Regions from separate parts of the Pectobacterium wasabiae CFBP 3304 genome, predicted to be linked through region 3. Evidence: predicted binding sites of a transcription regulator. Region 3 holds the regulator's gene; each other region holds the start of a gene.
The links. The regulator CRP, encoded in region 3, controls carbon source genes, mostly activating them, when cyclic AMP is high. The targets are predictions, from matches to a motif close to ATGTGANNNNNNTCACAT.
Positions count from the first base shown of each region.

Region 1: a site for CRP is predicted at 1,119-1,136, ahead of A7983_RS08330 (PTS mannitol transporter subunit IICBA). Genes of this name have one in related genera too.
Region 2: a site for CRP is predicted at 1,903-1,920, ahead of rhaS (HTH-type transcriptional activator RhaS). Genes of this name have one in related genera too.
Region 4: a site for CRP is predicted at 1,722-1,739, ahead of A7983_RS17385 (2-hydroxycarboxylate transporter family protein). Genes of this name have one in related genera too.

Region 1 covers NZ_CP015750.1:1,855,675-1,858,716, forward strand. Annotated here, with positions in the region: gene A7983_RS08325 (DUF3053 domain-containing protein) at 218-922, shown strand; gene A7983_RS08330 (PTS mannitol transporter subunit IICBA) at 1,348-3,042, shown strand, end outside.
Region 2 covers NZ_CP015750.1:2,325,253-2,328,294, forward strand. Annotated here, with positions in the region: gene A7983_RS10520 (L-rhamnose isomerase) at 1-239, opposite strand, end outside; gene rhaB (rhamnulokinase) at 236-1,726, opposite strand; gene rhaS (HTH-type transcriptional activator RhaS) at 2,062-2,901, shown strand; gene A7983_RS10535 (helix-turn-helix domain-containing protein) at 2,926-3,042, shown strand, end outside.
Region 3 covers NZ_CP015750.1:1,161,254-1,164,295, reverse strand. Annotated here, with positions in the region: gene argD (bifunctional acetylornithine/succinyldiaminopimelate transaminase) at 1-1,039, shown strand, start outside; gene crp (cAMP-activated global transcriptional regulator CRP) at 1,148-1,780, opposite strand; gene A7983_RS05275 (OsmC family protein) at 2,155-2,562, shown strand; gene A7983_RS05270 (phosphoribulokinase) at 2,725-3,042, opposite strand, start outside.
Region 4 covers NZ_CP015750.1:3,814,061-3,817,102, forward strand. Annotated here, with positions in the region: gene A7983_RS17380 (ATP-binding protein) at 1-1,375, opposite strand, end outside; gene A7983_RS17385 (2-hydroxycarboxylate transporter family protein) at 1,796-3,042, shown strand, end outside.

The DNA of each region.
Region 1 (3,042 bases), 690 kb from region 3:
GGACTACGCTGTGGGTAAAAACCCTGCGATCGTCCCGTGTATCTCAATGCTTAAACGATGGGTGTTAGTTGTCAGGTCTGGCCTTTTTCTACACAGCCAGCCTGATTCGACTATGCTTATATCGTAGAAAATCTTGTCATGGAAAGCGTGTTTTTATCTGAATAAAGCACGGCTGGCGGGGCAGTAAGCATAACAGGAGTAGGGAATGAGAAGGCTGATGACATACCGTTCACGCTGGCTGCTGCCAGTTCTGGTTATTCTGGCGGCATTGCAGCTTGCTGCCTGTGGTGACAGCGAAGCCGACCAGCGCAAGGCATTCATTGCGTTCCTGCAAAGTGTACAGTCGCAGCAGGATGGGAGATTGCCAGCCTTAACGGAGGAGCAGAAGAAGGATTTTGGTAATTTCACCAACGATTACGCCATTTTAACCACCTTTTCTCAGCAGTTTAATCAGGCGGTGTCCGTCAGTTTGACGCCGATGCTGGTGCAAATTTCCCGTATTCGCGTCCCTAAAGACTATCTGACGCAGCGTGATGCGCTAAGGCAATCTGTCGGAACCATGAGCCTGTTAGCGCAGCATGTTCAGGCGGCAAAAACACAGGCCGACAATGCCCACAGTACGTTAAAGCAGCCTGAAGAGGTGCAAATTCCTTATGAGCGGCTCTATGCGCGCACGGTAATACAGCCGACGAATGCGCTGCTACCTGCTATTCCGAATGCCACGTCGTTTGCACAAAGCCTGATCCAGGTTGGGGATTTCCTTCAGGCTCAGGGCGATCAGCCGATATTTAACGGCGCGTCGGTGCAATTCCGTACGCCACAGCAGGCTGCGCAATATAACAGTATGGTGGCGGCACTACCTGTGCAACAGCGGAATGTAATGAATGCACTCAGAGGGGTAAATGGCGTGAATTATCCCTAATAACCTCCTTTAGCGAGTCAATATGAGCGGGGCGGTATTCTGGATAAGATGAGTTTGGCAGGCGAGAGAGGAAAATAAATTGTGATACATATCACATAAATAAAACAAATGCCGACCTTTAAAGTGTGATTTAAATCACATTTAAGGTGCTGTATTTGTCTACAAATCTGTTTAGTTTTTCATTTTTAACGGTTTTTTGTGAAGTAAATCACCTATTTGTATCGTTGATGTAGGGTGGTTGTGTGATTTTTGTCACGTTGCTGCCATGAGGTTGCGGTATGAAAACAGCGTGTTAGAGTCCGCGCTGCATACAGTAATAATGACGGAAATATTCTTGTGGCAATCGGTGTTTTTATAGCCACGCCGTCTCACGATAATTACCACGCGCTCTTATTGTCAGCGCGTTTCAATAGGGGTGTGTTTTTATGCTTTCACCAGATATTAAGATCAAGGTGCAAAACTTTGGTCGCTTCCTGAGTAATATGGTGATGCCCAATATTGGCGCATTTATCGCCTGGGGTATCATTACCGCGCTGTTTATCCCAACGGGCTGGATTCCCAATGACACGTTGGCGAAGCTCGTTGGCCCGATGATCACGTATTTGCTGCCATTGCTGATTGGTTATACCGGCGGACGCTTGGTATTTGGTGAGCGTGGTGGTGTAGTGGGTGCAATTACGACGATGGGTGTGATCGTCGGGACCGATATCCCGATGTTCCTCGGCGCGATGATCGTCGGTCCGTTAGGCGGCTGGACGATCAAGCGTTTTGACCGCATGGTTGACGGTAAAATCAAAAGCGGCTTTGAAATGCTGGTCAACAACTTCTCTGCCGGTATTATCGGTATGTTGTTGGCAATTCTGTCGTTTTTGGCGATTGGCCCGCTGGTTGAAGTCTTCTCTCAGGTGCTGGCTTCCGGCGTTAACCTGATGGTACAGAACAACCTGCTGCCGTTTACGTCCATCTTCGTTGAACCCGCGAAAATTCTGTTCCTGAATAACGCCATCAACCACGGTATCTTCTCACCGCTGGGCATTCAACAGGCGACAGAAACCGGCAAATCTATTTTCTTCCTGATCGAAGCGAACCCAGGCCCGGGTATGGGCGTGCTGATGGCTTACATGTTCTTCGGTCGTGGTAATGCGAAAGAATCAGCTCCGGGCGCGGCAATTATTCACTTCCTAGGCGGGATCCACGAAATCTACTTCCCTTATGTATTGATGAATCCGCGCCTGATTATCGCGGTGATTCTGGGCGGGATGACTGGCGTATTTACGCTGAGCGTGTTGGGTGGCGGTTTGGTTTCTCCTGCCTCTCCGGGGTCTATTCTGGCCGTGTTAGCGATGACGCCAAAAGGCGCTTACTTCGCTAACCTCGCGGCCATCGCAGCCGCTTTCGCGGTGTCCTTCATTGTGTCAGCGATTTTGCTGAAAAGTACCAAGCAAAAAGAAGAAGACCTGGGCGACGCGACACGCCGCGTGCAGGAAATGAAAGCCTCTTCCAAAGGTGCGGCGACTAACACGGGTGTCAGCGGCGACATGAGCACCGTGCGTAAAATCATCGTAGCCTGTGACGCCGGTATGGGTTCCAGCGCGATGGGGGCTGGTGTGCTGCGTAAGAAAGTTCAGGATGCCGGGCTGACCAACATTTCGGTGACCAACAGCGCGATCAATAGCTTGCCGGACGATGTCGATCTGGTGATTACGCACCGCGACCTGACCGAACGGGCGATGCGCCATGCGCCGCAGGCACAGCACATTTCGCTGACCAACTTCCTTGATAGTGGCTTGTATAGTGACTTGGCAGCCCGTCTTGTTGCAGCGCAGGGTGCTGCGAAACCTGAAACGGTAGCGACACCAGCACCAGCCGTAGCCGATGCGCAGACGAACCTGTTCCAACTGGGTGCGGGTAATGTCTTCCTGAATCAGCATGCGACACATAAAGAGCAGGCAATCCGTTTTGCCGGTGAGCAACTGGTAAAAGGCGGTTACGTCGAGCCTGAGTATGTTGAAGCGATGCTGGAGCGCGAAAAGCTGACTTCTACCTATCTGGGCGAATCAATTGCCGTACCACACGGTACGATTGAAGCGAAAGACCGCGTGCTGAAAACGGGCGTTGTC
Region 2 (3,042 bases), 1.2 Mb from region 3:
TCCAGATCGGCACGCAGTTCATCCGGCGTACTTGCCTTACCGGGGTAGTTGCCAGTGGCCTGAATACCGCCGGTTAACGGCCCACCAGTATTCTCGAATCCGGCAACATCGTCACCCTGCCAACAATGCATTGATACCGGAATCTGGTCGAGCTGTTCCAACGCGGCCTCTACGTCAATATTCAGGCTGGCATAACGCGCTTTTGCCAACTGCCATGCGGTTTCAATTGGTGTGCTCATTGCGTAGTCTCCTTTTTGCCCTGTGGGGCGGTTTCTGGCTGGCTGAGCGCCTGAAAGCGACGCCAGTGCCCGGCAAAATCACTCTCCGCACGCGGGGTATAGCGATGCAGAGGGAAGTTATGAGTCAGCATGTGACGGAATGCGGTCAGGTCGGTGACGGCACCTAGCGCCATCAGTTGGCAGCCGATATTGCCAAGCGTAGAAGCTTCGACCGGTCCGGCGAGAACCGGGATCTGGCATACATCCGCGCACAGTTGGTTCAGAAACGCGTTCTGGCTGCCGCCGCCGACAATATGCAACTGGCGGATCGGTGCGTGACGCAACTCACCCAATTCCAGTACGACCTGCCGGTAGAGCAAGGCGAGGCTGTCGAAAATGCAGCGTGTCAGTTCGGCATCGCTCTGGGGAATGGGTTGGCCGTGCTCACGGCAATAGTCACGGATCGCCTGATGCATGGACGGCGGATTGATAAAGCGATCGTCATTAGGATTAATCAGGCTAACGAAAGCGGGCAGGGCGGCGGCGGACTGAATCAGCGCCGCTAAATCCTTGATGCCACGCTCCTGACAGACGCGCTGTAGCAGCCACAGACCCATGATGTTTTTCAGCACCCGATAAGTGCCGTCTACGCCGCCTTCATTGGTGATATTGGCTGCCAGCGCACGCGGACAGTTAAACGGGGTGTCGCTCTCGATGCCCATCAGCGACCAGGTGCCGGAGCTGAGGTAGGCGCTATCACGGTTCTGTAACGGCGCACCGACTACCGCACTAGCGGTATCGTGCGTTGCGACGGCGGTGACGGGGATCTGGCGTCCACTCGGTGCGATCCAGTTTCCGACCGTGTGCCCCGGCTGCACCGGATTGCTCAACCAGCGGCGTGGTACGCCCAGATAGTCCAGCAGTTCTCCGTCCCAGGTTTTCTGCTCCAGATTAAGCAGTTGGGTTGTGCTGGCGTTGGTGTATTCGCAAACCCGTTGACCCGTGAGACGATAGTGAAAATAGTCGGGGATCATCAGCAAATGTTCTACTTGCTCCAGATCGTCGGAAGGCATGTCGCACAGCGCTTTGAGCTGGTACAGCGTATTAAATGGCAGAAACTGAATGCCAGTACGCTGATAAATGGCCTCACGGCTCAGTTCAGCGGTGACGGCAGCCATCACGCCGTCGGTGCGGTGGTCGCGATAAGAATAGGGTAGGCCGACGCGCTGCCCATTTTTATCGAGTAGTACATAGTCCACGCCCCAACTGTCGATCCCAATGCTATCGGGGGCGAGACCCATCGCATCAATTTGGTGTAATCCGGTAAGGATGTCGCATTCCAGCGCAGTCAGATCCCACTGGTGATGACCGTCCTGAAAAACCAGCGTGTTGTTGAAACGGTGAATTTCTTTCAGCGTCAGATGCTGCGTTGCGGTATGGAACGTCGCTAGCATCACCCGACCGCTGGATGCGCCCAAATCCACCGCCACGATATTCTTCACCGCCATAGCCGCCACTCCTTATCGTTGAATGTGTTGCAGTGTAAGGAGCGGTAACAGAAGCCACCTTCCGGTGAGTGCCACCTGTAACAGGCGATTGGCAAAATGACAAAGCTGACCGTGAAAGGGCTCACAATCTGGGAAAATATTCAGAAAATAACCATGAAAAAGTAAGGGAAAAAGCCGTGTGATCCTTGCCACACTTCACTCAATTAGGCGGGGCGATCTTAAAAAAAGTGCAGCCAGACGGCGCATGGGTGACGGTATTTGAAGGCTGGTTTTGTGGCTTATGACTACTCTTTTTCAAAGGTCGTGTTTTGCCAAAGGCTGAATGGAGAACTGAAATGACGTTACTTCGTGGTGATGATTTTTTTACTTCGCGTGCCGTGACGGTCGCGGTAGAGCCGCGTACCCCACAGACGGCCTTTCCTGAGCACTATCATGATTTCTGGGAAATTGTGCTGGTGGAACAGGGCGCTGGCGTCCATGTGTTTAACGATCAGCCCTACGCACTGTGTAGCGGGACGGTGTTCTTTGTTCGCGATAACGATCGACATCTGTTCGAAGATGTCGAAGGTCTGTGCCTGACCAACATGCTGTACCGTTCGCCGCGTGGGTTTCGCTTCCTGTCTGATATCGCCGCATTTTTGCCGTATGGTCCGAACGGCGAGTGGCAAGGGCAGTGGCAGGTGAATGCGGCAGGAATGCAACAGTTGAAGCAGTCGCTAAACAGTCTGGCGGAGCTGGCGCAGAGCGATGCGCCGGAAGCGATTGCCGCTAGCGAGAGCCTGTTTCTGCAAATTCTGGTGCAGTTGCGTCAGCACTGTTTCCAAACGCAGGGTAACGGTTCCGAGCGTCAGGGTGTGCAGGCGCTGTTGGGCTGGCTGCAAAACAACTACAGTGAAGAGGTTAACTGGGGCGGTCTGGCCGATCAATTCTCGCTGCCGCTGCGTACACTGCACCGTCAGCTAAAACAACATACGGGTATGACACCACAACGCTATCTGAATCGGTTAAGATTACTGGAGGCGCGTCGGCGGTTGCAGCAAAGTGATGACTCGATCACCACCATTGCGCACGCCTGTGGATTTAGCGACAGCAATCACTTCTCGACGCAATTCCGCAAGGCATTCTCGCAGGCGCCTAAGTCACTACGCCATCAGGCGTTTTCTCGTGAAGAGTAGGCAATAGCAACTGCGGGTGAGGGAATGGCGACAGCAATACGGGGTTTGAAATTACAGACTGAAGACTATTTCCTCACTGACAAGAATGCCGTGATGGTTGCCGAGCGGCACCCACAGCCGGTGTTCCCGTTGCATCATCAT
Region 3 (3,042 bases):
AGTTAATGCCCTACATCAACAGGGCGAAAAACTGTGGCATACCAGCAATATTTTCACTAATGAACCTGCGCTACGCCTCGCCAGTAAGCTGATCGATGCCACTTTTGCCGATCGTGTGTTCTTTGTTAACTCTGGTGCAGAGGCTAACGAAGCCGCATTTAAGCTGGCGCGTCACTATGCGGTTAAACGCCATAGCCCGTATAAAACCAAGATCATCGCCTTCTACAATGCATTTCATGGCCGGACGCTGTTCACCGTTTCGGTTGGCGGACAGCCTAAATATGCCGATGGCTTCGGGCCTAAACCTGCGGATATCGTGCACGTTCCGTTCAACGATCTTGCTGCTGTTAAAGCGGTGATGGACGATCACACCTGCGCGGTCGTGCTGGAACCAATTCAGGGTGAAGGCGGCATTACCCCGGCTACGCCTGAATTTTTGCAGGGCGTTCGTGACTTGTGCGATCAACATAAAGCGCTGCTAGTGTTTGATGAAGTACAGAGTGGGATGGGGCGTACCGGTAAATTATTCAGCTATATGCACTATGGCATTACGCCAGATATCCTCACTACCGCGAAAGCGCTGGGTGGTGGTTTCCCGATTAGCGCGATGCTGACGACGGAAGAGATTGCATCAGCCATGACGGTTGGGGTACACGGAACGACCTATGGTGGCAATCCGCTAGCTTGTGCGGTCGCTGAAGCCGCGCTGGATATCATCAATACGCCAGAAGTGCTGTCGGGCGTAGCGGATCGTCACGATCGCTTTGTTAGTGAACTGGAGAGAATCAACCAGCAGTACAGCGTATTTGATCAGGTACGTGGTATGGGGCTGCTGTTGGGTGCAGAGCTGAAACCGCAGTGGCATGGTCGTGCGGGCGAATTTCTGGCTGCCGCAACGGCACAGGGGCTTATGGTGTTGATGGCGGGGCCGAACGTCATTCGTTTTGTGCCGTCTTTGATCATTGATGAAGATGATATTGTGCAGGGGATGGCGAAATTCGCCAAAGCGGTCGCTCAAGTGGTTGATACCGCGAACTGAGTTCACGATATTTTGTGATAAACCGTTTTGTACGCATTGTGCGATAAAAAAAGCGTGAGGCCGAGGCTTCACGCTTTTTTATTGGTAGGGTAGTACTGCGACAGGGATTTAGCGAGTGCCGTAAACGACGATCGTTTTACCGTGTGCAGAGATCAGATTCTGGTCTTCTAACATTTTCAGAATGCGGCCCACGGTTTCACGCGAGCAGCCAACGATTTGCCCAATTTCCTGACGGGTAATTTTAATTTGCATGCCATCTGGATGTGTCATGGCATCAGGTTGTTTGGCCAGGTTGAGTAATGTTTGGGCGATACGGCCAGTCACATCAAGGAAGGCGAGGTTGCCGACTTTTTCTGAGGTTACCTGAAGTCTGTTTGCCATTTGCGCAGACAGGCGCATGAGGATGTCCGGGTTAACCTGAATGAGCTGGCGGAATTTTTTGTATGAAATTTCAGCCACTTCACAGGCGGTTTTTGCCCGAACCCAAGCACTGCGCTCCTGACCTTCTTCAAACAGGCCGAGCTCACCAATAAAATCGCCCTGATTGAGGTAGGAAAGAATCATTTCCTTGCCTTCTTCATCTTTGATTAGCACTGCGACAGAGCCTTTCACGATGTAGTAAAGCGTTTCTGCTTTTTCACCTTGGTGAATCAGCGTGCTCTTCGATGGATACTTGTGGATATGACAATGGGAAAGGAACCATTCGAGAGTTGGGTCTGTCTGCGGTTTGCCGAGAACCATTCGCTATCATCCTCTGTTGTAATTCACTGCGCAAATTACAGGGGTCAGAGTTCCCTGTACGGCGTGTTTAACTGCTAAAAAAATAAAATTCAGTCTAGGCAGAATGACGTCAGGGAATATACTGGAACCACTGTACCCTTGATTTTCCGGCTGCTACCTTGCCGCACCGTAAACGTGGCTGGGTATGTCTGGCTACGTCATCATCTTCTTCGTTTCTGGGTTTGTCCAGAAAAGGTCTATTCTATTTTTGTTTTAACACAGCTTTAATGATGTGTCTTGTGTTGTCTCGCTTCAGCATGACAAAGCTCTGATTAACGCTGGTTTTTGTACAGTAACGATATAAATTTTCAAAAAATTTTTAGTGGAGAGGCATCATGCAGGCTCGGGTAAAATGGGTTGAAGGCTTAACGTTTTTGGGCGAATCGGCATCAGGACATCAGATATTGATGGATGGTAATTCTGGCGATAAAGCGCCCAGTCCGATGGAAATGGTGTTGATGTCCGTAGGAGGATGCAGCGCGATTGATGTGGTATCGATTCTGCAAAAGGGCCGTAATGATGTGGCGGATTGTGAGGTGAAATTGACGTCGGAACGCCGCTCTGAAGCGCCGCGTTTATTTACCCATATCAATCTGCATTTTATTGTGACGGGGAAAGGATTGACCGATAAAGTCGTCGAGCGGGCGGTTGCCCTGTCAGCGGAAAAATACTGCTCTGTGGCATTGATGCTGGGCAAAGCCGTTGAGGTGACGCACAGCCACGAAATTAGAGTGCTGGCATAATCTTTTTCTTGAGGCACTAATGCTGATCACTTAAGCCCGCTATTAGGGGAAACACAGAGGAGGTTCCCGCAGGAGGCCTCACCCCTGTGGCCGGCTCGTGTATCTCGATGCTTAAACGATCGGCATTATTCTCTTGGCTCGTGTTACCGTGCCCAGCTTTGCTCATTCGATGGCTTTCCCTTCTATCAGTCGCTGCACCAGCGGTGCCATGATGAGCTCCATCGCCAGCCCCATTTTCCCGCCGGGAACGACCAACGTGTTGATGTGGGAGATAAACGAACCCTGCAGCATAGCGAGCAGATAGGGATAATCTATATTATCCAACCCCTGAAAGTGAATGACGACGAAGCTTTCGTCCAGTGACGGAATCGACTTGGCGGCAAACGGGTTAGAGGTGTCCACGGTAGGCACGCGCTGGAAGTTGATATGGGTGCGAGAGAACTGCGGCGTGATGTAGGTGATGTAGTCTTCCATGGAGCG
Region 4 (3,042 bases), 2.4 Mb from region 3:
TGTCATAGATGTACACTTCGACAGGATAATGCGGCGTAATTGTGGCCAATGTGGCTTCCATTGCGTTATCCAGCAAATTACCAATAATCGACATCAGCTCCGTTTCACTCAGTGCGGCAGGAATATGGGTGAGCTGGCAGCGTGGGTCGAAAACAATCTCAATGCCTTTTTCTCGCGCTGTCGCGTACTTGCCCAACAGCAGCCCGCACAACGCGGGTGAGCAGAAACGGCGGGAAACAAAATCCAACACCACCTGTGCGCTTTCTGACTGCGCTTCAATATATTTGATGGCTTCGTCATAGCGTTTTAAGTGCAACAGCCCGGCCAGCGTCGCGGTCCAATTCAACTGCTCATGTCGCAGAATACGCAGGCTGTTAGCGTAGCGTTTCACTTGGCTAAGCTGCATGCTGAGCGTATGAATATCGTTTTTACTACGGAAACTGATTACCCAGCCTTGAAGTTCATCTTCCAGCATAATCCGCACCCGACTGGCAATCACGGTGGCGTGGTTAAAACGACAGACCTCATCGTGGGTATCGCTGCTCCACATCGTTTCGCTGGAGAAGAAGGGCACGAGTTTTATGACGGTATCGATAGGCTTCTCGCGTAATAGATGAGAAGGGGTGCTCAGCCCGAGGATCTCTTTGGCGGCATGGTTAATGGCGGCAATGCGGTGCTGTTTGTCGATCGCGATGACCCCTTCGTAGATCGATTCGAGTAACGCTTTCTGCTGCCTGACCAGCATGCGGATCTCAAGCGGTTCGAGGCCAAACATCTGTTTTTTCAGATTACGTGAGAACCACCAGGAAAAGATAAATAGCGCGACAAACATCGCCAGAATGGCCAGCAGAATACGCGCCAGTTTACTGAACGTCAGGCTATCGATGTGAGTTTTCAGATAGCCCACGGAGACAATACCGATCACCTGACCATCGGCAATGATGGGGGCTTTACTGCGTAGTGAGACGCCGATGCTGCCGTGGCGCACCGTGATAGCGCTTTTTCCCGCTAATACGTCGAAATTGTCTCCGCCGACCATCTGCGTGCCGACGGGTTGGTCATTTTCTGTGTACTCGGAATGAAACAGGTGGCGTGCTTGATTGTCACCGATCACGATATAGCTTGCATCGCTGCGCTGTTTTAATTGCTGGACAAGGGTATGGATCTGTTTGATATCTCTATTTTTCACCGACTCAATCAGGGTCGGAATAATAGCCATCTCTCTGGCTTGCACCTGTGCTCGTGTACCCAGCTCAGAATACAGTTGCTTATCGATATCATGATAATAATAGATACCCGTCATTAGCAGTAGCGAAGAGAAAAAGACGATCAAATAGATAAATAATTTGATATGAAAGGAAAGTCTCAATCTCATGATACGCGCGAGCCTTATGGGGTAACTAGAAATAGTTACTGAATTTATCACGAATACTATTAAGAATGGGCTGAGAGAAAAAAACTTGTGAGCAATAACACGTTTAAATATGTTATTACCAATACGACGAAGGAAATAAATAGATAAAATTAAACGACTCTGTTGTGTTTGATAAACAACTTAATTACTTTTCATCAACATAATCATACCTGGGGAATAAAAACCATAAACGTCATAAAAATCTTAAAAATTATTATGCGGTTTAAATCATCTAACTGTCTGCCTAATAATCATTTTTTTAATATAAACCATAAAAATCATAAACACCTTTAAAACTCGAATTTTAATTTGAAGAGAGTCACATAATAATATTAACCAGCCCATTATGATTCGTTGACAAAATAAAACGGGGACTGAGTTATGAGTACTACTGATATTGTAAATAATGAGGCGGTTGGGAAGGTTTCATTAAAGGAAAAATGGTGGCACATTTTGGATACCTATAAAATAGGTATTATTCCTGTACCGCTTTTTGTGTTGGCTGGGGTATTAATCGGTATAGAGTGCCTGAGTGGGAAACTGCCAAGCGACATCGTTGTTATGGTGGCAACGCTAGCATTCTTTGGCTTTGCCTGTGGTGAATTTGGCAAGCGCCTACCGATTATCGGCAAGATGGGGGCGGCGGCAATCTGTGCGACCTTTATCCCCTCGGCGATGGTGTATTATGGCCTGCTGCCGGACGTTGTTGTTGAATCCACGACCAAGTTCTACAAAAGTACTAATATTCTGTATCTCTACATCTGCTGCATTATTGTCGGCAGTATTATGAGTATGAATCGGCAAACGCTGATTCAGGGCTTTCTGCGTATTTTTTTCCCGATGTTGTGTGGTGAAGTTGTGGGGATGCTGGTGGGCATGGGCGTGGGTATTGCGCTAGGTCTGGACCCTTTCCAAATCTTCTTCTTCCTGATTCTGCCGATTATGGCCGGTGGGGTGGGTGAAGGTGCAATCCCGCTGTCTATCGGTTATGCCGCGATTCTGCATATGGACCAAGGTGTCGCTCTGGGGCGCGTATTACCTATCGTGATGTTGGGTAGCCTGACGGCGATCATCATTGCTGGCATTCTGAATCAGTTGGGTAAACGCTATCCGCACCTGACTGGTGAAGGCGAGCTGATGCCGAATAAAGGTAATAGTCTGGGCAACAGCGAGAGCAGCGCTCCTGCTTCTGTCTTTAGCGGTAAAGCCGATGTGACGACCATTGCTTCTGGCGCGCTGCTGGCCATCCTGCTGTATATGATTGGTATGCTGGGCCATAAAGTGATTGGCCTGCCTGCACCGGTTGGCATGCTGTTTGCCGCGGTGCTGGTGAAGTTGGCTCACGGCGTTTCACCGAAAATGCTGGAAGGCTCCCAGGTCGTTTACAAGTTCTTCCAGACCTCCGTGACATACCCGATTCTGTTTGCTGTTGGCGTGGCGATTACGCCGTGGCAGGAATTGGTGAATGCCTTTACGATTCAAAATCTGCTAGTGATTGTTTCTACCGTGGCGGCGTTGGTCACGACTGGCTTCTTTGTCGGTAAAAAGATCGGTATGCACCCGATTGATGTTGCCATTATCTCCTGTTGCCAGAGTGGGCAGGGTGGTACTGGTGATGTCGCGATTCT